3 regions of the Oceanobacillus picturae genome follow, and region 2 is predicted to be linked to each of the others. Evidence: riboswitches for the same ligand, from Rfam matches in the RefSeq annotation. Region 2 holds a riboswitch; each other region holds the start of a gene.
What was found. Region 2 has a riboswitch for thiamine pyrophosphate ahead of thiT (energy-coupled thiamine transporter ThiT). Riboswitches for the same ligand answer to the same signal wherever they lie in the genome.

Region 1 (4,207 bases), on a different contig from region 2:
CTGAGCCATTTTTGTTTTAGAAAGCGGGATGGATGATTTTGCTTTATCGTCTAAAATGAGACTGTAGCTATTTCTCGTCCATGTGATCACTTCACGTACCTTTTGTAGATTAACAATGTAAGAACGGTGGCAACGGAAAAAACCAACATGTTGTAGACGGCTTTCTAGCTCATTTAATGTGAACAGGCTAGGAAATGATTCGCCCTTAATATAAATATTTGATTGTCCATCATTGCTTTCTACATAGTCAATCTCTTGTGGATCGAACAATACAATTTTTTCATTTACTTTGGTCGGAATCTTATTGAAGTGAAACGGCTTAATATCCTCACCATCTTTTTCTTCTGAATTTACTTCTTCTTTTTTGCTTTCTTCTTCCGCAACTTGCACAACATGGAGACCATTATCGTCCAATCGAAACACCTGATCAGCTACGGTCAATGCACTTTCCAGATTACCTGTCAGAATTAAACTGGCTTTTCGTTTTTCCTGCAGCTTCTTTACCAGGTTTACAAAAACCCTTCTCGTTTCCATGTCGACATTCAAATCTGGCTCTTCAAAAATAAACACATCTGGATTTCGTATGATCATTGTGCCAAAATGCACTCTTCTTTTTTCTGAATCTGTTAAACTTCGGATCCTGGCCCTTCTTTTATCCTGAAGTTGGGTATCCAATAGAAGTTCTTCCATACGATAACTAGAGGTGTAAAGCTTGATAAAGAGAGAAAAATAATCCTCTACTTTTAATCTTTCATATAACCCTTCTTCATAAAAACAAATATCTATAGCAGACATATATGCTTTCTTGTCTTCTTCAAATGTTTTTCCGTGAACAGAAATTCTCCCTTTAGAAGGTACAGCCTTTCCTCTTAGAAGATCAAGAAGCATTTTTCGTACGTTTAACGTCGAGTATATGGCAACAATCTCTCCCTGAGCTAAGGTAAGGTCAAAATTAGGAAAAAGGATATTGTCCTTTGTCTGTTTTTCTAAATCGCTGAATATTAACCCTTCTGTCATGTCCATCACTTCCTGATCCAAAATTTATTAAGCTTTTGTTTAATAGTACTAAATTACGGAAATATTCTCTATAACTTATACTAAAGGATGTGACGGAATGAAAGCTGTAACGTTTCAAGGCAAAGAAGCAATGGTAGGAAAGCAAGTGGAAGATCCAACGATTCAGGAAAATAGCGATGTCATTGTACGCATCACAGCAAGCGGGATATGTGGTTCAGACCTTCATCTATATCATGGAGGAATTGTGCCAGAAACCGACTATGTGGTTGGGCATGAGCCAATGGGGATTGTAGAAGAAGTTGGTTCAGAAGTGAAAAGCTTGAAAAAAGGGGATCGAGTGGTCATTCCTTTTAATATAGGGTGTGGTGAATGTTTCTTTTGTAAAAACCAAATGGAAAGCCAGTGTGATGAATCCAACCCGCATGGTGAAGTTGGTGGGCTATTTGGTTTCACCGAACAAAATGGTGGCTATCCAGGAGGACAGGCAGAATACCTCCGTGTACCATACGCTGACTTTACCTCTTTTAAAGTGCCAGAGTCGAGCGAATTGAGTGATGAACAGGTATTATTATTATCCGACGTCATTCCAACTGCATATTGGAGTGTGGAAAATGGCGGGGTAAAAGGAGGCGATACTGTCATCATTCTAGGTTCAGGTCCAGTTGGGTTGATGGCTCAAAAGTTTGCATGGCTAAAAGGAGCAAAACGCGTTATATCTGTTGACCAGATGGATTACCGACTTGACCATGCTGCTCAAACTAATAATGTAGAAACATTTAACTTTAAGGAGCATGAAAAAATTGGTGAACTGCTTCATGAAGAAACAAAAGGTGGAGCAGATGTAGTGATTGATTGCGTCGGAATGGACGGAACCGTGCCACCAAAAACAGAATTTGGTTCGGAAATGGATAACCAATTTGGAACAATCAGTCCGATCATAACAGCATCGAAAGCTGTACGAAAATTTGGTACGGTCCAATTGACGGGTGTATATGGATCAGATGCCAATAGTTTCCCATTAGGTGATTTCTTTACCCGAAACGTCGCCCTGACGATGGGACAGGCTCCGATCATCCATATGATGCCAAAGCTTTATGATATGGTGGAGCAGAAAAAAGTTGACCCTACTGACCTTATTACACACAGAATGACCTTAGATGAGGCGGATAAAGCATATGACATGTTTGACAAGAAGGAAGATGGAAGTATTAAAGTGATTTTCAAACCATAATACCCATGACAAATGTTAAATAGTTTGTTAGTCTATAAGTATCGGCATTGTTGCTGATCAATAATTTCATACGAAGAAGACTACTAGGGGGGCCCGATTATGGCGGGCTGAGAGGTTAGCACATGAGCTACCGACTCTTATGAACCTGATCTGGTTAATACCAGCGGAGGGAAGTAGTGGACGTACAAGTTACGTCTATCCTATTTCAAATTACCGAAGCCAGGTCCCCTTGTGACCTGGCTTTTTATTATTGCCATCAGGTTAGTCTAAAGAAAGGAGGTTATCGTGAAAAATACACATATGATTACCACAATGGCAGTGTTTGTTGCCATTGGAACACTTGGCTCCCAACTACTTTGGTTTCCTGCTGGCATTGCCAAAGCCTACCCAGTTCAGCATGCAGTTAACGTCATTGCAGCAGTTATACTAGGCCCTGGGCCAGCAGTTGGGATTGCTTTTATGATCGGATTAGTGCGGAACTTACTTGGCCTTGGAACATTGCTAGCATTTCCAGGCGGAATGATAGGTGCTCTTCTTGCAGGTATTCTGTATCAAAAGCTTGGTAAAAAGCGTTGGGCAACCGTTGGAGAGACGATTGGAACAGGAGTTTTGGGTTCTCTGTGCGCTGTACCTATCTCAACTATTCTGCTAGGAAGTCCTGTCGGAGCACTTTTCTTCATGCCATCCTTTCTCGTCAGCAGTGTTACAGGCGCATTCATTGGTCTATTTATCGTTTCCCGTTTAAACGAACGTTCAATTACTAGAATACAAGGCACTTAGTCTTTTATTCACCTTCGAATCTATGTAATTAGAGAAAAGGTTTAACGTCCAGTAAATGGTTATCTACATTAAAAGGAGGCATTAACTATGAACTTTTCAGAACAGTTAAGAAAAGAAAACGATGATTTATTTCAGATGATTTTCGCGCATCCATTTGTACAAGGTGTCGGAAAAGGTGACATCTCAAAGGAAGCGCTCGCCCATTATATTAAAGCGGATTATGAATACTTGAACGCGTTTATGCAAATTTATGGAATTGCCCTTTCCAAGTCACAAGATCGGGAAGATATTGCTTATTTCTTCGATCAAATTAAATTTGTGCTTCACGACGAAATTCATCCACATCGAAATTTCTGTGAGCATATCGGGGTAGAATACGAAGCATTACAAGGGCATTCACTTCCGCCTACTGCAGACCATTATATTAAACATATGATGTACCATGCTCAAATGGGTTCGTCTGGTGAGATTATCGGGGCTTTACTTCCCTGCCCATGGACATATCTAGAAATTGGCAAGAAATTAGTAGAACAATATCAACCTGATGAAAGTCATCCCTTTTACGATTGGATAACCTTTTATACTGGAGAAGAAATCGAGCACACAACGAATGAATTACGCACTCGTCTAGATCGATTCGCTAAACAAAGTTCACTTGAAGAACAGGAAAAAATGAAAGAAGCCTTCCGCAAAAGTTGCCAGTTGGAGTTGAAATTTTGGGAGATGGCTTACACGTGCGAAGAATGGCCCTCAGCTGAAAAGGGGAACCGCTAATGAAACACATACCTTGTGCGCTAACCATAGCTGGCACAGATCCAAGCGGGGGTGCTGGCATTCAAGCTGATTTAAAAACCTTTCAGGAATTACAAACCTACGGGATGTCTGTTGTGACATCAGTCGTAGCCCAAAACACAACAGGTGTGCAGGATGTGCATCACCTTCCAGTTGAATTTATTGAGCAACAGCTCGAATCGGTGTTTTCCGATATGCCGGTACATGCCCTCAAAACGGGAATGATTGCAAATGAGTCCATGATGGAAGTTATTGCGAGGTATATAACTAAAACCAAGAAGGAAGTTGCTTATGTCATGGACCCTGTAATGGTAGCAACAAGTGGCGATCCTCTCATTGTTGAAGAAGCGCGCCATTTTCTAAAAAAGGAGCTGCTTCCAATGACAA
Region 2 (4,207 bases):
AAACATTCTCTGCTGAGGTAGAGGCATTCTCTCCAGAAGATGGTAATGTGGAAGCAGAACAGTTAATTGGTGTAGTCAACGAGCTTGAGAGTGTAATGAAAAAGTTAAGAGAAGCTTCCGCGTTTATCAGCTGTCTAAGCGCCCAAGATGTAACAGATGAGAAAGCAAGTCTTCTAGTTGGTAAACGTAGTGAACTGCGGGCAGAATTGGATGCTATCATGTCGAAGTTTGTACAAAAGCTAGTTGCCATAGAAGATACCACATGGGTTACATTACTTCAGCATGATGGTTTAACGGAGCTTTCCTTTGTCCTTAACGAATACAGAGAACAGGCAAAGGAGCTTCTAAATGTTGAACAGGAAGTGCTCATCAATGATCTTGGAGTTGATGGCTATCACGGCTGGAGTCAAATGTATGATACAATCGTTGGAAAAATGACAGTGGAAGTAGAAGAAGATAATAAAGTGAAGTCTCTATCTGTCGGGCAGGCATCTAATAAATTAGGTCATCCGGATCGTAAAGTAAGAAAGGCCGTTTTTGATAAGCTGGGAGAGGCATGGAAGGAACAATCCGCCCTATTTGGTCAGACATTAAACCATTTAGCTGGATTCCGCCTGCAAACTTATAAGCATCGTAATTGGAAGAGTGTTCTTAAGGAGCCGCTTGCGATTAACCGAATGAAGCAGGAAACACTTGACGCAATGTGGACAGCTATTTCGAATAACAAAAAGCACTTTGTTAAATATTTAGAGAAAAAAGCAGATCTTCTTGGGCTAGATAAAATGAGCATGTATGATATTGGGGCACCTTTAACCAATACTGTGAATAAGTCGAGTTATACTGAAGCCAGTAAGTTTATTGTAGACCATTTCGGTAAATTCAGTCCCAAAATGGCCGACTTTGCTCAGATGGCCTTTGACAAACGCTGGATTGAGGCAGAGGATCGTGCTGGAAAGCGCCCAGGTGGGTTCTGTACAAGCTTCCCTGATAGTGAGCAAACAAGAATCTTTATGACCTTTTCTGGGACGTCTTCAAATATTGCTACTTTAGCTCATGAACTAGGCCATGCTTATCACCAGCATGTTATGAATGATGTGAATGGGCTAAATCAACGTTATGCTATGAATGTTGCGGAGACAGCTTCCACGTTCGCAGAAATGATTGTAGCAGATGCTTCGGTTAAAAATGCGCAAAATAAAGAGGAGAAAATCGGACTGCTTGAAGATAAAATTCAACGTAGTGTAGCATTCTTTATGAATATACATGCGCGTTTTATCTTTGAGAACCGTTTTTATGAAGAAAGAAAAGAAGGACTTGTGTCGGTTAACCGCTTGAATGAGATCATGGTAGAGGCGCAGAAGGAAGCTTATCAGGATGCACTGGACGAATATGATCCTAATTTCTGGTCTTCCAAACTACATTTCCATATTACTGGTGTTCCATTCTATAACTTCCCGTACACCTTTGGGTATTTATTCAGCCTTGGAATCTATGCGGCCGCCAAAGAACAAGGCGAAAACTTTGAGGATGCATACATTGCGTTGCTACGTGATACTGGTAGAATGAATGTAGAAGATCTTGCCATGAAGCATATGAATGTCGACTTAACGAAACCTGATTTCTGGGAAGCAGCTATTCAATTATGTGTAAAGGATGTTGAGGAATTTATCGAGCTTACACAATAGTTGTAAGCTTACAGAATGTGGGTTACAATGAAATTAATAAGAAAAGCATAGTTTGAAAAGCCTACAGGGGGAGCCAATGGCTGAGAGTGAACAGTGATGTTCTTACCCTTTGAACCTGTTAGTTAGTACTAACGTAGGGATGGTGGCTTTTTTGATGGAATAAAAGCAATGTGAGCGGATTCCCATCAGGAAGTCTTCCCCTTGGCATTGCTTTTTTTGTTTGTTTAAAATTCGCTTTAAAAAGGGGAGAGAGAAATGAATAGAAAGCGCACATTATTTTTAGTTGAGGTAGCCATATTTGCTGCCTTTGCACTTTTGTTGGATATTATTCCATTTTTATCATTTAAGATATGGGCCCAGGGAGGATCAATATCCTTTGCTATGATTCCTATTTTTATTGTGGCTTTTCGTTGGGGAGTTAAGGGAGGGTTATTGGCAGGTTTTCTTTGGGGGATGTTACAAATTGCCGTAGGAACTGCTTATGTATTATACCCACTTCAAGGATTTTTTGATTATGCTGTAGCATTTACTGTATTAGGTTTTGCAGGTATGTTTTCTAAAAAAATTCAACAGGCTCTTCAAAAAGGTCAAACCAAGAAGTATTTGGGATATATAGTGGCAGGAGTGTTTTTAGGATCAATCCTACGCTTTGGTGCACATTATATTGCAGGAGTTACATTTTTTGAGTCAGCAATAGAAGGGCAACCTGTATGGTTGTATTCCCTATTATATAATGGCTCTTATATGCTGCCTGCTTTCCTGCTTAGTGCTGTACTTGTCTTTTTCTTATTTCACAAACAGCCAAGGACATTAATGAATACAAATTAAAAAGTTTTTCCGCTCACATGTGGGTGTCTCTCTTATTAAGGGAGACTACCTTCTTTACTACATATAAAACGAGCATGCCAACTAGATTATTGGTTGGCATGCTCGTTTTTTTAGCCTTAAGACAAATGACTTTGTAATAAGACTACATTAAGTAGCTAGCTGCATTTTCGTTGTTTGTTACAATTAGTAATACTTTTCCTTCGTCCATATCCTCTTCATAATTTTCCGCTTCTGCTTGAGAGAAACCTACTTCCTGAAGTTTCGAGCGCAACTCGTCACCTTTACTATTAAATAAGTTTCCGACTGCGTTCCCAAAATCCATTTCCTTTATGCCGATTGTGTTGGCATCAACACTTCCAGCAATTCGTTTCGTACGGTCATCATCGTGGGACAATACATAAACATCATCTTTGTTAATCCCTTTGTCTTTTAAAATACTCACATCTGTTTTTAATACTTCGTCATTTGTATATTCTTTGATAAATGGTTTCATCTTTTTCTACCTCCTAATAATGTTCTATGGTTTTTATATTCCCGGTAACCAAAGAACTAAACATTTCCTTAATGCATAGGCTATACAACCATTATTGAGAGGAAGATGTATGATGGAACTCACCATTTCTCATTGGATATATGGACTGTTTACTTTGTTGATTATAGGAACAATGATTTTTCGAAAAGGGGTTGTGTTACCAACATTACTCGGTACGTTCATTGTAGCGTGGGTTTACAATGGAAACCTTGTAGCAGGCTTTAAAGCCATTTTTAATGCGAACCTAATTGCTGCACAGGAACTGTTTAGTATTTTCCTAATCATCACATTCATGCTTGCGCTTTTACATTCATTACGTGATTTAGGTGCAGATAAACGAATGATCCAACCCATCCAAAAAATGATGATTAATGGGCATATTTCCTTCTTTGTCCTAGCGGTCATTACGTATATCATTTCATTATTTTTCTGGCCAACTCCTGCTGTTCCATTAATTTGTGCGTTGCTAGTCCCAGCGGCTATTAGAGCAGGTTTGCCGGTTATGATGGCAGCAGTTGCCATTGCGCTTGCTGGTCAAGGAATGGCATTATCATCGGATTATATTGTACAGGTAGCACCAAGCTTATCAGCTACTGCGGCCGGGATTGAGACAGCTATAGTGGCTGATCGTGCCCTTGTATTGTCTGTGATTGCTGGTGTCATCGCCATAGCGTTAGCTTACTTGCTATACCGGAAAACAATACGCCATAAAAATGATCCATTAATTGAATTAGAATTGGAGCAAATGCAATCCGTAAAAGAGACAACGAATAAGGCACATACCAAAAATTTAACCGCGTGGAGTAAAATATTTGCAGTGGTTGTACCACTAACACTGTTAGGTGTTGTTATTTATATGGTATATGAAAAGCTGTTATCTGGAAGAATGAGTGGACTTGAAGGGGGAGATGGAGCTGCCTTTGTCGGTGGAGTAGCAGTCATTCTTTTACTACTCTCAACTGTAGCCTTTGGTAAACAGCATTCTCTTGATTATATAACAACACATATAACGGATGGTTTTGTGTTTGCCTTTAAGGCAATGGGCCCAGTTATACCAATTGCTGGTTTCTTTTTTCTAGGAAGCTCGGACTTCTCAGGAAGCATTTTGGGAATGGAGGAAAGTCAACCAGCGTTTCTGTTTGACCTTGTCCAAACTAGCCAG
Region 3 (4,207 bases), on a different contig from region 2:
GAGTGCTACCGCTTTTTTGATGATATTGCGACTATGTCGGAGATCCATGCCATCTCCCAACGGCTACAAGTGGCAAAAATGCTAACGGAAGGCCGTACCTACACGGTAATTGAACAGGAAACCAATGCTTCGACTGCAACCATATCGCGTGTGCGTAGATGTATTAATTATGGTAGCGAAGGATATAAGATGGTTTTAGACCGACTTACCGATGAAGAGAAGTAACAAACAAAGAGATGCTGGGTCATAGCCCAACATCTCTTTGTTTATACTAAAGAATATAAAAACACAGAAGGTTACATCGCTATACATGGGAGGACATCATGGAAATAAAAAATAATAAATGGAAAGCGATAGGATTTTGTTTAGCTCTGATTTTCTTCATCTCGTTGGTGGGGTGTTCCCAGAATACAGACAACAGCGTGGAACACGAAAAACCAACAGAGCAAGGCAATAAGGGTGATGGTAAGGAAGACGAAGGCAAAAGCAGTGCCCAAGATAATGCTACAGAAGAAGACGAAATGGACTCCGAAGAATCCTCTGTAGATGCTTTAAAAGAAGCAGTTCAAGATAAGATTTCTTCTATGACAATGGAAGAAAAAGTTGGCCAGATGCTTATGATTGGGTTTGAAGGTACCCAAGTGAATGATCAAACGAGGAATTTCATGCAAGAAAATCATATCGGCGGAGTCATTTTGTTTGAAAGGAACATTACCGACTCAAAACAATTATTAAATTTGAACAGGGAACTAAAGGAATTGAACGCAGATTCTCAGGATATCCCTCTTTTTATTTCCGTAGACGAAGAAGGTGGGGTTGTATCAAGAATGCCCCCCAAAATAGTAAATTTACCAGACAGTAAAGAGATTGGTGATCTTAATAATACAGAGCTTGCATACCAAGTTGGGGAAGCGATTGGAGAAAGGGTAAACGCATTCGGGTTTAATGTAACTATGGCCCCTGTTATGGATGTTAATAGTAACCCAGATAACCCTATTATCGGAAAGAGATCTTTTGGTGATAACAAGGAGATTGTTTCGGATATGGGCGTTGAAGAGATGAAGGGTATCCAATCAAAAGGCATCATTCCCGTCATCAAACATTTTCCGGGCCACGGAGATACAGATATGGATTCCCACTTGGACTTACCTGTAGTGCATAATAGTTTGGAAAGCATCCGAGAAATGGAATTAGTGCCATTCCAAAAAGCTATTGATCACCAAGCTGATATGACGATGGTTGCACATATACTGTTACCCGAGATAGATAATGAATATCCCTCTTCCTTATCTAAGAATGTGGTCACCACTATGTTAAGAGAAGAATTGCGCTTTAACGGAGTAGCTATAACCGACGATATGACAATGGGAGCCATTTTAGAAAACTATGATATAGGGGATGCTACCGTAAAAGCGGTTCAAGCGGGAAATGATATTGTTTTAGTATGCCATGGTGATGAAAATAAATTGAAAGCTGTTCATAGTTTAACCAAGGCTGTGGAAAGTGGAACTATTAAGGAAGAAAGAATCAATGAGAGTGTGGAGAGAATTTTACTCCTAAAAGAAAAATACAACCTTTCCAGTACTTCTCCAAGCAATATAGAGCTGGATAAAATCAATCAGTCATCTGAAGAAATAATTCGTAAGCTTGAAGAAAATGAATAGTATTTTAAGGGTAATCCATCTAGACCTAACTTGTATTTTGTGACAATCTATGGCAGAGTAAGAATGTAATGTTGTTAATTGAATAGTACGTTTCGATGTAGGGGGACCAGTGTTGCTGGTTGAGATCATATCCGTAAGATATAGACCCTTGGAACCTGATCTGGCTTAAACCAGCGTAGGGAACATATAGAAGTGAATGTGACGATATATGCGCCTGGGTGAGCCCTGAGCGCATTTTTTTGTGCATGAAAACAATATGTTCCTCCAAACAACAGCATTATGTGTCATAACAAAAAAAGGAGGAAGGAAGAATGAAAAAGCTTTTACTTAGTATGGTTGTCTTGTTCACCTTGATCATTGCAGGCTGTAATCAAGAGGCAACAGGAAATGAGCAAGAGGACAGCAGTTTAAAGAAAGTGACAATGGTGCTCGACTGGACACCGAATACGAACCACACAGGATTATATGTTGCCCAAGCAGAAGGGTATTTTGAAGAACAAGGTTTGGATGTAGAGATCACCTTGCCAGGTGAATCAGGGGCAGACCAGGTGGTGGCATCCGGAAAGGCAGAATTTGGGATAGGGGCACAAGAAGCTGTGACCGAAGCACGTATTCAGGACATCCCAATTGTTTCACTTGCTGCAATTATTCAGCATAATACATCTGGTTTTGCTTCCCCTGCGGATAAAGAAATTACGTCGCCTGCTGATTACGCCGGAAAAACATATGGTGGCTGGGGTGCACCTGTAGAGAAGGCAGTAATTGCTTCATTGATGAAACAGGAAGATGCCAGCGCAGAGGATGTCACTATTATAAACATGGGAAATACTGACTTTTTCACGGCTGTCGAAAGAGATGTTGATTTTGCCTGGATCTATTATGGATGGACTGGAGTGGAAGCAGAGCTCCGCGATGTTGAATTGAATATGCAATATTTAACCGATTATAGTGACAAGCTAGATTACTATACGCCGGTTATCACCACGAATGAAAGGCTGATAGAATCCGATCCAGAAACGATCCAATCATTTATGAAGGCAGTGACGAAGGGGTACGAGTATGCAATCGAGAAACCTGATAAAGCAGCTGATATCTTAATAGAGGCAGTGCCTGACTTAGACCCAGAATTAGTGAAAGCAAGTCAGGAATGGATTTCCCCGAAATATCAAGATGATGCTACTCAGTGGGGAGTACAAGACGAGAAGGTTTGGCAGAATTACGGAGATTGGATGTATGAGAATGGACTATTGGAAAAAGAACTAGATGCCAACAGTGCCTATACAAATGAATTTTTACCAGAAAAATAGAATTGGAGTGTGAGGAATAAATGGCAAATGCGTTAGTAAGTATACAAATTATCCCGAAAACTAAAAACGGCGAAGATAGTATTCCATATGTTGATGCGGCTATTGATGTAATTGAACAGTCAGGTGTTAAGTATCAGGTGAATCCGCTTGAGACCACAATGGAAGGGGAACTAACAGCATTATTTTCCATCATCGGAAAAATGAATGAAAAAATGGCCAGCCTTGGATGTCCGAGCATAATTTCTCAAGTGAAGGTTTTTTACAAACCAGATGGAACATCGATGGACGTGTTAACGGAAAAATACCGCTAAGAATGGAGGTGGAGTGGTTGGGACAATAGTACTTACGTAAAAGATAAATCCGAAAGAATGACCTTTGAAGAACCGCTTCAGAAATATACTCCGCTTTCCATGGGCGGCTGGTGAGCCTCCGGATGCTACGCATTCCGGGGTCTCACCTAGGCCTTCCTCCCATAGGACAAGGAAGACTTCGACAGCATTGCATCGCACGCAGAAAATCGTTTTTTGATTTTCAAGGAGTCTTCGTATATTTCTTACGCTTATTCTAGCTATCATCCGTCATTTGATTAAAACTTTTTGTTCTGTCCCGACCTCTTACAAAAATGAAGAAAATAGTAGCACAAGGATGGCGTCCTGTGTTGGTCGTTATCCTTTTACTTGTTTTGTGGGAAGCTAGCAGCCGTTTGTTTGTTATTCCAGCCTGGTTACTGCCATCCCCATTCACCATAATGGAAGAAGGGTTAAGCAGCTGGTCTAATTATGCACATCATCTTGTCTCAACCACAAAGCTATCAATAGTAGGATTTGTAATTGGTACAAGTATAGGATTGCTTATTGCTGTCTTATTACATTTGATGCCCCGTGTACGTCAGGCGTTTTATCCATTGCTTATCCTATCCCAGAATATCCCGATTATTGTGCTGGCGCCATTGTTAATTATATGGTTTGGATTTGGCGTCTTACCGAAATTATTTATCATTACCCTTGTTTGTTTCTTCCCGGTTGCGGTAGCGGCCTTGGATGGATTCCGCCAAACAAATGCCGAAATGAAGCATTATATGTACATGGCAGGCGCATCAAAACGGCAGGTTTTTTCGAAGCTTGAATTGCCACATGCGTTGCCAGCTGTGTTTTCTGGATTAAAAATATCTGCTACTTACAGTGTAATGGGAGCAGTTATTTCCGAATGGTTAGGTGCCAACAAGGGCATCGGAGT

Region 1: linked by a shared signal. The riboswitch ahead of thiW (energy coupling factor transporter S component ThiW) and the one ahead of thiT (energy-coupled thiamine transporter ThiT) in region 2 are both predicted to bind thiamine pyrophosphate.
Region 3: linked by a shared signal. The riboswitch ahead of BN988_RS13370 (ABC transporter substrate-binding protein) and the one ahead of thiT (energy-coupled thiamine transporter ThiT) in region 2 are both predicted to bind thiamine pyrophosphate.

Annotation. Positions count from the first base shown of each region.
Region 1 is NZ_CCAX010000002.1:160,737-164,943, reverse strand. It holds gene BN988_RS11880 (LytTR family transcriptional regulator DNA-binding domain-containing protein) at 1-1,017, opposite strand, end outside; gene BN988_RS11875 (zinc-dependent alcohol dehydrogenase) at 1,115-2,248, shown strand; TPP riboswitch at 2,324-2,437, shown strand; gene thiW (energy coupling factor transporter S component ThiW) at 2,549-3,028, shown strand; gene tenA (thiaminase II) at 3,116-3,802, shown strand; gene thiD (bifunctional hydroxymethylpyrimidine kinase/phosphomethylpyrimidine kinase) at 3,802-4,207, shown strand, end outside.
Region 2 is NZ_CCAX010000001.1:845,448-849,654, reverse strand. It holds gene BN988_RS04305 (M3 family oligoendopeptidase) at 1-1,685, shown strand, start outside; TPP riboswitch at 1,742-1,842, shown strand; gene thiT (energy-coupled thiamine transporter ThiT) at 1,941-2,513, shown strand; gene BN988_RS04295 (general stress protein) at 2,656-3,006, opposite strand; gene BN988_RS04290 (hypothetical protein) at 3,119-4,207, shown strand, end outside.
Region 3 is NZ_CCAX010000002.1:458,646-462,852, forward strand. It holds gene BN988_RS13360 (YerC/YecD family TrpR-related protein) at 1-225, shown strand, start outside; gene nagZ (beta-N-acetylhexosaminidase) at 324-1,664, shown strand; TPP riboswitch at 1,754-1,863, shown strand; gene BN988_RS13370 (ABC transporter substrate-binding protein) at 1,976-2,971, shown strand; gene BN988_RS13375 (thiamine-binding protein) at 2,992-3,282, shown strand; gene BN988_RS13380 (ABC transporter permease) at 3,594-4,207, shown strand, end outside.